DNA from 2 places in the Frateuria sp. YIM B11624 genome. Region 2 is predicted to be linked to the other one. Evidence: riboswitches for the same ligand, from Rfam matches in the RefSeq annotation. Region 2 holds a riboswitch; the other holds the start of a gene.
The links. A riboswitch is a leader RNA that binds a small molecule or an ion and turns the genes downstream of it on or off. The one in region 2 is predicted to bind cobalamin.
Positions count from the first base shown of each region.

Region 1: another riboswitch for cobalamin. It lies ahead of AAIL17_RS07875 (ribonucleoside-diphosphate reductase subunit alpha); the one in region 2 lies ahead of btuB (TonB-dependent vitamin B12 receptor).

Region 1 is NZ_JBCNYA010000012.1:33,587-40,740, forward strand. It holds gene AAIL17_RS07865 (SDR family oxidoreductase) at 1-926, opposite strand, end outside; gene AAIL17_RS07870 (hemerythrin domain-containing protein) at 1,107-1,511, shown strand; cobalamin riboswitch at 1,585-1,799, shown strand; gene AAIL17_RS07875 (ribonucleoside-diphosphate reductase subunit alpha) at 2,044-4,461, shown strand; gene AAIL17_RS07880 (hypothetical protein) at 4,475-4,699, shown strand; gene AAIL17_RS07885 (ribonucleotide-diphosphate reductase subunit beta) at 4,814-5,821, shown strand; gene AAIL17_RS07890 (helix-turn-helix domain-containing protein) at 5,855-6,721, shown strand; gene AAIL17_RS07895 (nuclear transport factor 2 family protein) at 6,771-7,154, shown strand, end outside.
Region 2 is NZ_JBCNYA010000006.1:4,086-11,239, reverse strand. It holds gene AAIL17_RS04185 (MFS transporter) at 1-571, shown strand, start outside; gene AAIL17_RS04180 (efflux RND transporter permease subunit) at 568-3,750, opposite strand; gene btuB (TonB-dependent vitamin B12 receptor) at 4,088-5,938, opposite strand; cobalamin riboswitch at 6,068-6,292, opposite strand; gene AAIL17_RS04170 (TonB-dependent receptor) at 6,612-7,154, shown strand, end outside.

The DNA of each region.
Region 1 (7,154 bases), on a different contig from region 2:
AGCTCCTCCGGCTGCGCCGGACGGCCCAGCGGGTTCTGCTGGCCGAACTTCGCCACCTGCTTGGCCTGCTTGTCGGCGGGGTTGAGCGGCGTCCACACCGGGCCGGGCGCCACCGCGTTGACGCGGATGCCGCGGCTGACCAGGTTGCTCGCCAGCGACATCGTGAAGGCGTGGATCGCACCCTTGGTCGCCGAGTAGTCGAGCAGGTGCGCGTTGCCGAACAGGCCGGTTTCCGAGCCGGTGTTGATGATCGCGCTGCCCTCGTGCAGGTGCGGCAGCGCGGCCTTGGCCATGTGGAAGTAGCCGTAGATGTTGGTGCGCATGGTGAGGTCGAAGTGTTCCTCGGTGATGTCCTCCAGCGCATCGGCGTGTTCCTGAAAGGCGGCGTTGTTGACCAGCACGTCGAGCCGGCCGAATTCGTCGACCGTCTGCTGCACCGCCTGCCCGCAGAAGTCCGGGTCGCGCACGTCGCCGCGGATCAGCAGGCAGCGCTGGCCCTCCTTTTCCACGTAGCGCTTGGTCTCGCGCGCATCCTGGTCCTCGGACAGGTACACCACCGCCACGTCGGCGCCCTCGCGCGCGAACAGCACCGCCACCGCGCGGCCGATGCCGGAATCCCCGCCGGTGATGATCGCGGCCATGCCGTCGAGCTTGCCGCTGCCGCGGTAGTCTGGCGCCTCGAACTGCGGGCGCGGATCGAGCCTGGCTTCCTTGCCCGGTTTGCGCAGGTGCTGCTCGGGCAACGGCGGCCGCGGTTTGGCGCGCGGACTGGTCGGTGCCGGCTGTTTCTTCGCCGCGCTCTTGCCCGCGGCCTTGGCCTGCGATTTGCGCGCGTCCTTCGCATCGGTGCGGCCCTGCACCTTGCGGGCCTTGTCGACGGCGCCGCGCTTGCGCGGCGTGCGGGTGGAATCGGTTCGGGTAGCCATGCGCAACGCTCCGGGCGGGTGTCGTCCGCGACCTTAGACAGCCCGCCGTGGCAACGGGGTGAGCGCGGCGCCGCGCATCCTTGATGCGGATGTGACGCCCGATCGCCGCTGACCTGGATCAGTGCCGGCGCGGCGGCGGACGTCCAGACTGCAGTCCTGTCCCTGCGAAAGATCCCTGGTATGCCCCGGCTCACGGATACCTTGCGCGGCCAGCATGCGCAGATGCGCCAGGTGCTCGACGACGTCCGCCAGTTCGGCATCGGCAAGGAGGCTGGCCGCGAGCGGCTGCGCCAGGCGCGCGCGCTGATCGTGGAACACCTGCGCCAGGAGGATGCCGAGCTGTATCCGGCACTGCACCGCAACGCCGGCACGCAGGCGCTGGCGCAAAGCTACGCCGACGAGATGCGCCGGCTCTCCGGCGACATCCTGGCGTTCTTCGACAGCTGGCAGCACGGCGGCGGCGACCTGGCCTTCGCGCGCCACTACGGGCGTCTGCTGGGTCTGCTCGACCGCCGCTGGACGCGCGAGGAAGTGCGGCTGTACCCGGCCTACGAACAGCATTGCCTGCGCACCGACGCCGCCTGAGGCGGACCGCCGCATCCGGTCCCGGGCGACGCCAACCACACCAGATATTGGGTTGACCGTTACCGTCAAGCCCGATATGTTGTGCCTCGTCGGTGCCCGTCCAGACGCGACTGTCGGTCGGGCTTAAAAGGGAATCCGGTGTGAATCCGGAACTGCCCCGCAGCGGTAAGCGGAAACGAAACCCGTCACCAGCACTGGGCCTCTGCGCCTGGGAAGCGGCGGGAACTAGGTGGGCCGCAAGGCCCGTGTCCGCGAAGTCCGAAGACCTGCCGGCACGCCGGACCCCTGGGGCCGGCGGTCGCGTCCGCTGAGACGCGCCCGTCCGACCCTGACGCGGCCCGGCGCGGGTGACCGCTTCCGCGGGGAGGCGCGTTGCATGCGGGCGGTCCTGCCTCCGCGTGATGCGCGTCTTCCGTGACAAGCGACCCTCAGGCCCTGCGCGCGGGAGCAGGCGTTTGATGTTTTCGGAACCGTCGCGTCGGTGCGCTTCTCCTCCGTATCGGCGCGGCGGCTTCCCTTCCGGAGATTCCGCATGGACACCCTCGACACCCCTGCCCGCGAAGGCAGCGCCGCATCGCAGGCCGACGACGGCTTCGCCCTGACCCCGCCGCACAGTCCCGCGCAGATGCGCGTGACCAAGCGTAATGGCGCCACCGAAAGCGTCGACGTCAACAAGATCGTGCGCGCGGTGACGCGCAACGCCGACGGCCTGCACGCGGTCGACCCGCTGCGCGTGGCGCTGAAGACCATCGGCGGCCTGTACGACGGCGCCACCACCGCCGAGCTGGACCAGCTCTCGATCCGCACCGCCGCCGCGCTCACCGCCGAGGAGCCCGAATACGGTCAGCTCGCCGCGCGCCTGCTCGGCGCGTTCATCGACAAGGAAGTGCGCGGGCAGGAGATCCAGAGCTTCTCGCAGTCGATCGCGCGCGGCGCCGAACTCGGCCTGCTCAACGCGCGGCTGCGCGATTTCGTCGCCGCGCACGCGCGCAAGCTCAATGACGCGATCGATCCACTGGCCACGCGCCGCTTCGAATACTTCGGCCTGCGCACGGTGTACGACCGCTACCTGCTGCGCCATCCGCAGGCGCGCAAGGTGATCGAGACGCCGCAGCATTTCTTCATGCGCATCGCCTGCGCGCTGGGCGGCGGCGAGGTCGGCGAGACGCTGGAGCTCTACCGGCTGCTCTCGGCGCTGGAATACATCGCCAGCTCGCCGACGCTGTTCAACGCCGGCACCGCGCACGAGCAGTTGTCCTCCTGCTTCCTGCTCGATTCGCCGGCCGACGCACTGGAGGCGATCTACGAGAAGTATGCCGACGTGGCGAAGCTGTCCAAGTTCGCCGGAGGCATCGGTCTGTCCTTCACCCGCGTGCGCTCGCGCGGTTCGCTGATCCGCGGCACCAACGGCCATTCCAACGGGCTGGTGCCGTGGCTGAAGACGCTCGACGCCTCGGTGGCCGCGGTGAACCAGGGCGGCAAGCGCAAGGGTGCGGCCTGCGTGTACGTCGAGCCGTGGCATGCGGATATCGAGGAGTTCCTCGAGCTGCGCGACAACACCGGCGACGAGGCGCGGCGCACGCACAACCTCAACCTGGCCAACTGGATCCCCGACGAGTTCATGCGCCGCGTCGAGGCCGACGGCGACTGGTCGCTGTTCGATCCCAAGAGCGTGCCGCAACTGGTCGACCTGTGGGGCGTGGCTTTCGAGCAGGCCTACCGCGAGGCGGAGGCGGCCGGCCTGGCGGCGAAGACGATCAAGGCGCGCGAGCTCTACGCGCGCATGCTGCGCACGCTGGCGCAGACCGGCAACGGCTGGATGACCTTCAAGGACCGCTGCAACGCCACCGGCAACCAGACGGCCGAACCGGGCAACGTGATCCATCTCTCCAACCTGTGCACGGAGATCCTGGAAGTCACCTCCGCCGACGAGACGGCGGTGTGCAACCTGGGTTCGATCAACCTGGCACGGCACGTCACGGACGGCGCCTTCGACTTCGCCAAGCTCGCGGCCACCGTGCGCACGGCGGTGCGCCAGCTCGACCGGGTGATCGACCTCAACTTCTACCCGATCGCCACGGCGCGCGCGGCGAACCGCAAGTGGCGCCCGGTGGGGCTGGGCGTGATGGGCCTGCAGGACGTGTTCTTCCAGTTGCGGCTGGCGTTCGACTCGGCCGAGGCGCTCGCCCTGTCCACGCGCATCGCCGAGGAGATCTACTTCCACGCGCTGGAGCAGTCCTGCGAACTGGCCGCTCAGGCGGGCGCGCACCCGGGCTTTGCGCAGACGCGCGCGGCACGCGGCGAGCTGCAGTTCGACTACTGGCCGCAGGCCGCGCCGCACGACGAGGCGCGCTGGCATGCCTTGCGCGAGCGCATCAGGACCGGCGGCCTGCGCAACTCGCTGCTGATCGCCATCGCCCCGACGGCGACGATCGCCTCGATCGCCGGCTGTTACGAATGCATCGAACCGCAGGTGTCCAACCTGTTCAAGCGCGAGACGCTCTCGGGCGACTTCCTGGTGGTCAACCGCTACCTGGTCGAGGAACTGAAGACGCTGGGCCTGTGGACGGCCGACGTGCGCGACGCGATCAAGCTGGCGGAAGGTTCCATCCAGAACATCGGCGCGATTCCCGAACGCCTGCGCCAGGTCTACCGCACCGTGTGGGAGCTGCCGCAGAAGGCGCTGATCGACCTCGCCGCCGCGCGCGGGGCCTACATCGACCAGAGCCAGTCGCTGAATCTCTTCATGGAGAACCCGAACATCGGGCAGCTTTCCTCGATGTACATGTACGCCTGGAAGGCGGGCATCAAGACCACCTACTACCTGCGCTCGCGCCCGGCGACCAAGATCGCCAAGACGACCGTCGCCGCCGTGCCGGACCAGAGCCAGGCGAGCGCAGCGGTGTTCTGTTCACTGGAGAATCCCGAGTATTGCGAGGCCTGCCAATGAACCGGGCCCGCGCATGCACCGCTACCGCAACCTGGACGGCCATTCCGGCGTCAGTGCCTACGAGTTCGGCGACGGCTGGATCCGCATCCGCTTCGTCGGCGGCGAGACCTACGAGTACACCGACGCGGCCACCGGTACCGAACACGTACGCAACATGCAGACCCTGGCGCAGGCGGGCGAAGGCCTGGCGACCTACGTCAGCCGGTTCGTGCACGAGGCGTACGCGCGCAAGCTCTGACGGTGGCGTGAGGCGGTAAAGCCCACGTCCTTCCTCGGCGTCCTTCCGGCTTTCGCGGGAATGATACCCATGCAGTCTCGCCGCCTTCCGGGCGGTCGCACACCAAGGCATCCCATGACCAGCCAACTGCTCGACCCCGGCTATGCGCTCACCCTGCGTCCGATGCGCTACTCGCCCTTCTACGAGATGTACCGCGCCGCCATCCGCAACACCTGGACGGTGGACGAGGTCGATTTCGCGCCCGACCTCAACGATCTGAATAACAAGATGAACCCCGCCGAGCGCCACCTGATCCAGCGCCTGGTGGCCTTCTTCGCCACTGGCGACACCATCGTGGCCAACAACCTGGTGCTCAACCTCTACCAGCACGTCAATGCACCCGAAGCACGCATGTACCTCTCGCGGCAGCTCTACGAAGAGGCGCTGCACGTGCAGTTCTACCTGACCCTGCTGGACACCTACATCCCCGACCCGGCCGAGCGGCACAAGGCCTTCGCGGCGATCGAGGCGATTCCCTCGATCCGCGCCAAGGGCGCGTTCTGCTTCAAGTGGATCGACTCGATCCAGCACCTGCGCCGCGTGGAGACGCGCGAGCAGCGGCGGCAGTTCCTGCTCAACCTGATCTGCTTCGCCGCCTGCATCGAGGGCCTGTTCTTCTATGCCGCCTTCGCCTACGTCTACTACCTGCGCTCGCGCGGCCTGCTGCATGGGCTGGCCTCGGGCACTAACTGGGTATTCCGCGACGAGAGCGGACACATGGCGTTCGCCTTCGAGGTGGTGCGCACCGTGCGCGCGGAGGAGCCGGAGCTGTTCGATGACGAACTGCGCATGCAGGTCGAACAGATGCTGGAGGAGGCGATCGCCTGCGAGACGCAGTTCGCGCAGGACGTGCTCTCCGGCGGCGTGGCCGGGCTGTCGGTGAAGGACATGCGCCAGTACCTGGAGTACTGCGCCGACCAGCGCCTGGCCCAGCTCGACCTCCCGAAGAAATACGGCGCCGCCAACCCGTTCGACTTCATGGACCTGCAGGACGTGCAGGAACTGACCAACTTCTTCGAACGGCGCGTGTCGGCCTACCAGGTCGGCGTACAGGGCGAGGTGGCGTTCGACATGGCGTTCTGACACGCTGGCGGCCCCGCCCGCCGCGAGGAACCGATGAGCCTGGCGCATGTCACGGTGCTGTTCGACAGTCCGCTGCTACGGATCAGCGGCATCGACTGCCGCCACCCGCGCGGCGGCTGCGGCTGCGAGCGCGGCGACGAGCGCACGCACCTGGTGCTGCTGCGCCGCGGCGGTTTCGGCTACCACCTGCGCGGCGCGGTGCACGTGGGCGACCCGGCCACCGCGCTGCTCTACCGCGCCGGCGACAGCTATCGCATCTCGCATCCGTTCGAGGGTGGCGATGCCTGCACCTGCTTCGAGCTGATGCCCGAGCACGAGGAGGAACTGTTCGGCCGGCGCCTGCGCGAGGAGCGCGATGCCACGCGCGTGGTCGGCGCCGCGGAGCAGTTCCGCCACTGCGTCCTGCATGCCGCGCTGCAACGCCGCGAGGCCGATCGGCTGGCGGCGGAGGAAGCCGCGTCCCTGCTGTGCCAGGACGTCGTGCGGCACGACCCGGCGCCGACCACACCGCTCTCGCCGGCCGCGCGGCGGCTGGCGTGGCGCGCGCGCGAAGCCCTGCTCGCCGATCCGGCCGACGATGCCGGCCTCGCGGCGTTGGCCGCACGCGTCGGCTGTTCGCCGTTCCACCTGACGCGCGTGTTCCGCCGCGCCTTCGGCCTGTGCCTGGCCGACTGCCGCACGCGGCTGCGCCTGGCGCTGGCGCTCGAGCGCCTCGCCGACGGCGCGGACGACCTGGCTGCGCTGGCCTGCGAGCTGGGTTTCAGCCACCACAGCCATTTCGGCGCCACTTTCCGTCGCCACGTGGGGCTCACGCCTGGGGCGGCGCGCGCACGGCTGCGGGCCGGCGGCCTGGCGTGCATGAGCAGGCATTTGATAGCGACGCCATTCCCTGGCCGCTAGCGTGTCCGGCACCCGGTGCCCCGCCGGGCACGACCTGCCGGAGGACGCCATGAAGACCGCCACTGCCCTGCTCGCCCTCGTCGTCGCGTTTTACGCCCGCGATGCCCGCGCCACCGCGCCGCATCCGATGCTGCCGCCGGCGCTCGCCAAGGCCGTGGCGGAGTTCGACCGTGCGCAGATGCAGGGCGACGGTGCGGCGCTCGGACGCCTGCTCGCCGACGACTACGTGCTGTTCAACAGCCGTGGCCTGGTCGAGGACAAGGCCGCCTTCATCCACGACTACACCGCGCCCGGCACGTCGATGAAGCCGTTCACGGTGGAGGACGAAGTGGTGCGCCACTGGCCGGGCGGCGCGGTCCTCGGCGGCGTGGCGACGCTCGAGGGCACCAGCGAGGGCAAGCCGTACAAGGTGCGGCTGCGCTTCGCCGACATC
Region 2 (7,154 bases):
CTATGCGGCCGTGGTCACCGCATTCGTCGGCGGGCCGATCCAGGTCGGCCTGCCGGTGTTGGCCAACAGCCGCTTGGACCTGGGCGCTGCGTCGCTCGGCCTGCTGATGACCGCCAACGGCGGCGGCATGCTGGTGGGAGGCTTCCTCTCTCGCGTGGTGGCGCGCGCGGCGAACGGGCGACTGGGCGTACTGGTTCTGTGCATGGACACGCTCGCCGGCCTCGCCCTGGCTGCGCTCGCGCGGGTGCACAGCACGTCTCACGGCGCGCTGCTGCTGGCCGGCGTGGGCGTGCTGGCGGGTATAGCGCAGATCGCCATCGTCAGTTGGATCCAGCAGCGCGTGCCGGCGGCCATGATGGGTCGCACGATGAGCCTGTTGATGTTCACCTTCATGGGCATCGGGCCGGTGTCGGCGGCCTTGGCCGGCAGTCTGCTGAAGCTGATCTCGCTGGGTACGCTGTTCGCCGGCGCCGGGCTGGGCCTGAGTGCGATCGCCCTCGGTTGCCTGGCCAGCCCGGCGTTGCGTGCAATCGGCTCGGCGCGCGCGGACGGCGCCGGCCTGAACGCTTAGCTGGCCATCTGCTGCTTGCCCAGCGCCTTGAGCCGCTTCTTCTCCTCGCGGCGCTGCCTGCGAGCAGCCTTGCGGATCTTGCGGTCGTAGCCCCACAGGTAGATCGCCGGCGTGCTGAGCAGGGTCAGCAACTGCGACACCAGCAGGCCGCCGACGATCGCGATGCCCAGCGGCTGGCGCATCTCCGAGCCGATGCCGAAGCCGATCGCCAGCGGCAGCGCAGCGCCCATCGCCACCAGCGTGGTCATGGTGATCGGGCGGAAGCGCACCAGCGCAGCCTCGCGGATCGCATCGGGCGGCGCGAGCGAGCGCTCGCGCTGGGCGACCAGCGCGAAGTCCACCATCAGGATCGCGTTCTTCTTGACGATGCCGATCAGCATCAGGATCGCGATGATTGCCATCAGCGAGAGCTGCGTCTGGGTCACCAGCATCGCCAGGAAGGCGCCCATGCCGGCGGCCGGCAGCGTCGAGAGGATGGTCAGCGGATGGCCCAGGCTCTCGTAGAGGATGCCCAGCACGATGTACATCGCCACGATCGAGGCCAGCAGCAGGATCATGCCGTTGGACTTGGCCTGCTGCAGCTGCTGGTTGGTGCCGGTGAAGTCCACCCGCATGCCGTCGGGCAGGTGCACGGCGAAGGCCGCCTGCTCGACCAGCTTGACGCCGCGCGCCTGGTCCACGCCCTTGTCCAGGTTGTAGGTGACCGTCGCCGCTTCCAGCTGGTTGTGGTGGCGGATGCGCATCGGCGCGATGTTCGGCTCGATCTTCGCCAGCGCCGACAGCGGGATCATCTGCCCCTTGCTGTTGCGCACGCGGATGTTGAGCAGCGACTGCGGGCTGATGGTTTCGGCGCCGGCCGAGGTCAGCACCACGCGGTACTGGTTGATGTCCGAGTAGATCACCGAGACCGGGTTCTGCCCGAACGAGTTGTACAGCGCCGAGTCGACGTCGCCCAGGCTCACGTGCAGGCGGCCGGCGGCCTCGCGGTCGACCTTCAGCAACTGCTGCTTGCCGACCTGGTCGAAGTCGCTGCCGACGTCGCGGAACTCCTTCATGTCGCGCAGCCGGTGCACCAGTTTCAGCGTCCACGGCTGCAGGTCGCCGCCGTTGTCGCTGACCAGCTGGAACTCGTACTGGCCACCCTTGTCGCCGCTGCCGCCGCCGCCGAGGAACTGCGCGACGCTGAGCTCGACTTCCACGCCGGCGATCTTGTCCAGCCGCTTGGACAGGCGCTCGACCACCTGCTTGGCGCCGATCTGGCGCTCGCCCGGCCGGTCGCCGCGTGGCTTGAGGTCCATGAACATCTGCCCGGAATTGCCGACCGCGCCGGTCCCGGCGCCCTGCCCGCCGAGCATGACCAGCATGTCCTCGACCGCCGGGTCCTCCTTGATGATCTTGGCGACCTGCAGCACGCGGTCGGTCAGCAGCGCCGGCGAGATGTTGGCATCGGCGGTGATCTGCGCCTGCAGCTGGCCGGTGTCCTCGTCGGGCATGAAGGTGCCGCCGGCGGTCTTGCCCACGGCCACGCCCAGGACCACGGTCAGGATCAGCAGGATCAGCGGTTGCCAGCGCATCAGCCGGCGATGGTGCATGGCCCAGTCCAGCGCGCGCTCGTAGTGCCGGAGCAGCGCGCGGTCGAAGTTCTCCACCGCGCGCTCGATGCGGCCCGGGGGCGGCGGATTGGCCGGCTCCGCGGTGAGCAGGCGGCCACAGAGTGCCGGCGTGAGGGTGAGGGAGACGATCGCCGAGATCACCACCGCGGCGGTCAGCGTCACCGAGAACTCGCGCAGCAGCATCACCAGCATGTTGTTGCCGAACAGCAGCGGCGCGAACACCGCCACCAGCGACAGCGTGATCGACACCACCGTGAAGCCGATCTCGCGCACGCCGGTCAGCGCGGCCTGCAGCGGCGGCATGCCGTGCTCCATGTGGCGCACGATGTTCTCGATCACCACGATCGCATCGTCCACCACGAAGCCGATGCACAGCACCAGCGCGACCAGCGACAGCGTGTTGAGCGTGTAGCCCAGCGCCCACATCGCCACGAACGCGCCGGCCAGCGACAGCGGCACGCTCAGCGTGGCGATCAGCGTGGGCCGCAGCCGGCGCAGGAACACCAGCATCACCAGCACCACCATCACGATGGAGATCAGCAGCGCCACTTCGACTTCATGCAGCGCCGACTTGGTGGTCTGGGTGAGGTCGAACACCGCGTTCATCTGCAGGCTGGCCGGCAGCGACGCGCGCAGCTGCGGCAGCTTGGCGCGGATCGCCTCCACGGTCGCCACCGCGTTGGCTTCCGGCCGCTTGCTGATCTGCAGGCCGACGGTACGGGCGCTGCCGCTCGCGTCGGCGAACCAGGCGGCCTGGTACTTGTCCTGCTGGCCGCCGTAGATCCGCGCCACGTCCGACAGGCGCACCGGCACGCCATGCTTCATCGCGATAAGCAGACGGGCGAACTCGTCAGGAGTCTGCAGTCCGTCGCTGGCGGTGACCGTCATCTGCGTGCGGCCGTCGCTGAGCGTGCCCTGCGGCGAGGTGACGTTGGCCGCGCGCAGCGCGTTGGCCACGTCGTTGGCGGTCAGGTCCTTGGCAGCAAGGGCGGCGGTATCCAGTTCGATGCGCACCGCGTGCGGCGTGCCGCCGAACACCTGCACCTGGGCCACGCCGGGAATCTGCGCCACCGCGGGCTTCAGCAAGGTGTCGGCCAGGTCGAACAACTGATCCTGGGGCATGCCCGAGGAGGTCAGCGTGATGAACAGGATCGGGATCTGCGAGGTGTCGAACTTGAAATACTGCGGCGGGCCGGGCATGCCCGAGGGCAGGTCGGGCGCGGCGGCGTTGATCGCCGCCTGTACGTCGCGCGCGGCGCTGTCGGCGGTGCGGTCGAAGGTGAAGCGCACCATGATCGAGGCCTCGCCTTCGCGGGCGTTGCCGTACATGTCGTCGACGCCGGGGATGCGCCCCAGGTGCCGTTCGAGCGGCGCGAGGATGGTGCTGGCCATGGTCTGCGCGCTGGCGCCGGGCTGGCTGGCCACCACGTACACGCCGGGGAAGTCCAGCGACGGCAGCGCCGCCACGCCGAGCAGCAGGTAGGCCCAGAAGCCGGCCAGGGTCAGGCCCAGGGCCAGCAGCGAGGTGCCGATCGGGCGGCGGATCAGGGGAGCGAAGATGTTCACGGGGCGTCCGTACCGCGGGGAAGGTGCGCGCGCGTCGCCGCGCCGGGGGCATCAGCGTAGCGCACGGCCGGCGCCCGGTTCGTGGGCCAGAGGATGGGCAGGGTCATGCCCCACGTTATGCCGTGCCCGTACCGGCCGGTGGATGTGCCTGAAGTCCGGCCCCTGCCGAAAGGCAGGGCCGTAACCGTGGTTACGTGGCAAGGCTTCCCCCATCCGCCTGCCGGCACCTTCCCCCGCCCGCGGGGGAAGGCTCACTCGGGGATCCCCCGCCGCTGGTCCTTCCCCCGCCTGCGGGGGAAGGTGCCCGAAGGGCGGATGGGGCGGGCTTGCCGGGAGTTCACTCCCCGGGCGTGTAACGCACCGTCAGGTACCAGCTGCGTCCCGGCTGGTTGAAGTAGTACACGGTTTCATAGCGACGGTCGAAGGCGTTGGCCAGCCGCGCCTCGACCTGCCAGTCGCGCGCGAACGCGTAGCTGGCGCGCAGGTCGGTGGTCGCGTAGCCGCCGAGCCGGTGCAGGTTGGCCAGGTCGTCGTAGCGCGCGCCCGCGGCCAGCAGAGTGGCGCCCACGCCGAAGGCACCGAAGCGGCGGTCCAGTTCCAGCCGCACCGTCCGCTCGGGGCGGCGCGGCAACAGGTGGCCGTCATTCGCGCTGCCGTCGCGGTTCTCCGGGCGCTGCAGGGTCAGGTAGCCCTCCACCCGCCAGTCGGCCAATACCGTGCCGGCCTGTGCCTCCAGCCCGCGGATGCGTGCACGGCTGATGTTGCGCGGGAAGTAGTTGGCATCCAGCGAGATCAACTGGTCGATGCTGGTCTGGTACGCATTGAGCGCCCAGTGCCAACCGGCCTGCTGCTGGGACAGGCCCAGTTCGGCGCTGCGCGAGGTCTCCGGCTGCAGATCCGGGTTGCCGCTGCCATAGGGGTAGTACAGGTCGTTGAAGGTCGGTGCATGGAAGGCGCTGCCCCAGCTGGCCGACAGCTTCAGTCCATGGTCGAACGCGTAACCCCAGGCGGCCGCGCCGGTGGTGTGGCCGCCGAACTGCTGGTTGTCGTCCCGGCGCAGCGAGAGCTGCAGCTCGTGCGGGCCGAAGCTGCCCTGGTACTGCACGTAGCCGCCGGTATCGTTGCGCTGGTCGGCGAGGTAGCCGGTATCGCTGGACAGGTGCTCCTGCTGCCAGTCGATGCCGAGCGTGAGCAGCTGGTTGTCGGCCAGGCTCAGGTCGTTCTGCCAGGACGCCTGGTTGCGCCGCGAGTCGCCGTAGCGCAGGAACGTGCCGTCGTTGTAGGTGCGCTGTTCGTCCAGGCTCTGCCCGGCTGCCAGGGTCACCTTCCATGCCGGTAGCGGGTCGAAGCCAAGCCGCGCGCCGGCGACCTGCTGCAGGTTGTGCAGCTGGTTGCCGTACGGCGCGCCGTCGTATTCCACGTGACTGGCGCTGCGCAGCCAGGTGGCGGCCAGCTCCGTGCCGTTGTCCCAGCGGTAGCCGGCGTTGGCCAGCGCATTGCGGTTGCGGTAGGCGTCCGCGTCCGGCTCGTCGGTGAAGCAGCCGGCGAAGGCCTCTGCCGCGCCGACCCGGCAGGCGTTGATGCCGCGGGTGTACTGGCCGCCGATGCTCAGGTTGTACCAGGCATGCGTATCGCCGCCGGCCAGGCCGAACTGGCCGTCGGCATAGCCGCGGCTGCCGGTACCCAGCCGCAACGAGGGCGCCAGGCCACCGTCGTGCGTTCCATGCCGGGTGAAGATCTGGATCACACCGCCGATCGCGTCGGCGCCGTAGAGGCTCGAGCGCGGCCCGCGTACCACTTCGATCCGCTCGATCTGGTCCAGCGGCAGTTGGTCGAAGGCGGGAATCCCCGCACTCACCGTGCCCACGCGCACGCCGTCGATCAGCAGCAGCGTGTGCGAGGAGTTGGTGCCGCGCAGGAACAGCGAGCTCTGCTGGCCCAGCCCGCCGGACTGGACGAAGCTCACCCCGGGCAGGCCCTGCAGCAGGTCGATCAGCGACACCGGCTGCAGGCGGTCGATGTCCTCGCGGGTGATCACGCTGACCGACGACAACGCGTCGTCCACCGTGATCGCGGTGCGCGTAGCGGTGACGATCACCGGCGCCAGTGCGGCCGGATCGGTGGCATCGGCCGCCAGCGCGGCAAACGTGCTGCCGCACAGTGCGGCGGCGAGCAGGGTCTTCTTCATAGATGTGCGTCCCTCGGCCGCGCGCCCACGCACGGCCATGCGATGGATGAACTGGCCGATCGCGGAGGGAAAGGGGAACGACGGGCAGGCGCGGGCCGTGCACGAGGTCCGGCCCGCCCACCGCAGGTCCACCAGGTAATGCTTCGGGCCGGTCTCCGGGCTCGCGGGTGCAGGCGCTGGACCTGCCGGAGCGGCGCCTTCCCATGCGCATGGCACAGTGGCTTGGGACCGTCCCTTCGACTCGCTTACCGTTGCGGGGGCAGCGCCGGCCTTGTTGTGCATCGCACAACGCACCGGCTTCCCGTTTCATCCCCCGGCTGAATGCCGTGGGACACCCGAAACGGGTCGAATCTTACCGAAAAAACGGGCCACGTTTGGTTTATTTCGGAATCGCCTTGCGGCGGTTGGACCGCAAGTTTTTTCTTTGCGGCAATTGCTAAGAAAAAGTTGACATTGCGTTAGCCATGGCGGTAGGTTGCCCCAGCGAATCACCGTGGTTGCGTGGTTTGCGAGCGACGGGGAACGCTGGGGCGAGACCGACGAGCGGTTACTGGACCGTATCTCGGGCAACAGGAAAGCGTCTGTCGTTGTTATCCGGTGTGCGGGCCCTCGGGCCATGCCTATCTGGTTTTTACATGACTCGTCTAATGGGTCGATCTGGGGAGATCTCTCGATGAATAAGCGTTACATGTCGCGCGGGGCGTTGCCTCGTCGCACTGCACTGACGGTCGCGATGGCCATGGGTCTTGGCTTTACCGGCCTCGCCTTCGGTCAGGCCACCACCGGCAGCATCTTCGGTACCGCGCCGGCTGGCGCCGGCGACACCGTCATGGTCCAGGGCGCCAACGGCACCACCCGCGAAGTCGCGGTGGATGCGGATGGCCGTTACTCGGTCACCGTGCCGGTCGGTCGCTACACGGTCACCCTCCGCAAGGATGGCCAGGTGCTCGCTACGCAGGAGAACGTCGGCGTTTCTCCGGGCGGTGGCACCAACGTGCCCTTCACCGCCGCCAGCGCGGAAAATGCGCAGAACCTCGGCGCCGTGCAGGTGGTCGCCAGCGCGTTGCCCGCCATTGACGTGACCAGCGTCAACTCCAGCACCATCATCACCGCGGCCGACCTGGCCAAGCTGCCGGTCACCCGCAGCGCCGAGTCGATCGCGCTGCTGGCGCCGGGCACCGTCAAGGGCAGCAGCTACTTCGCCAACGCCGTGTCC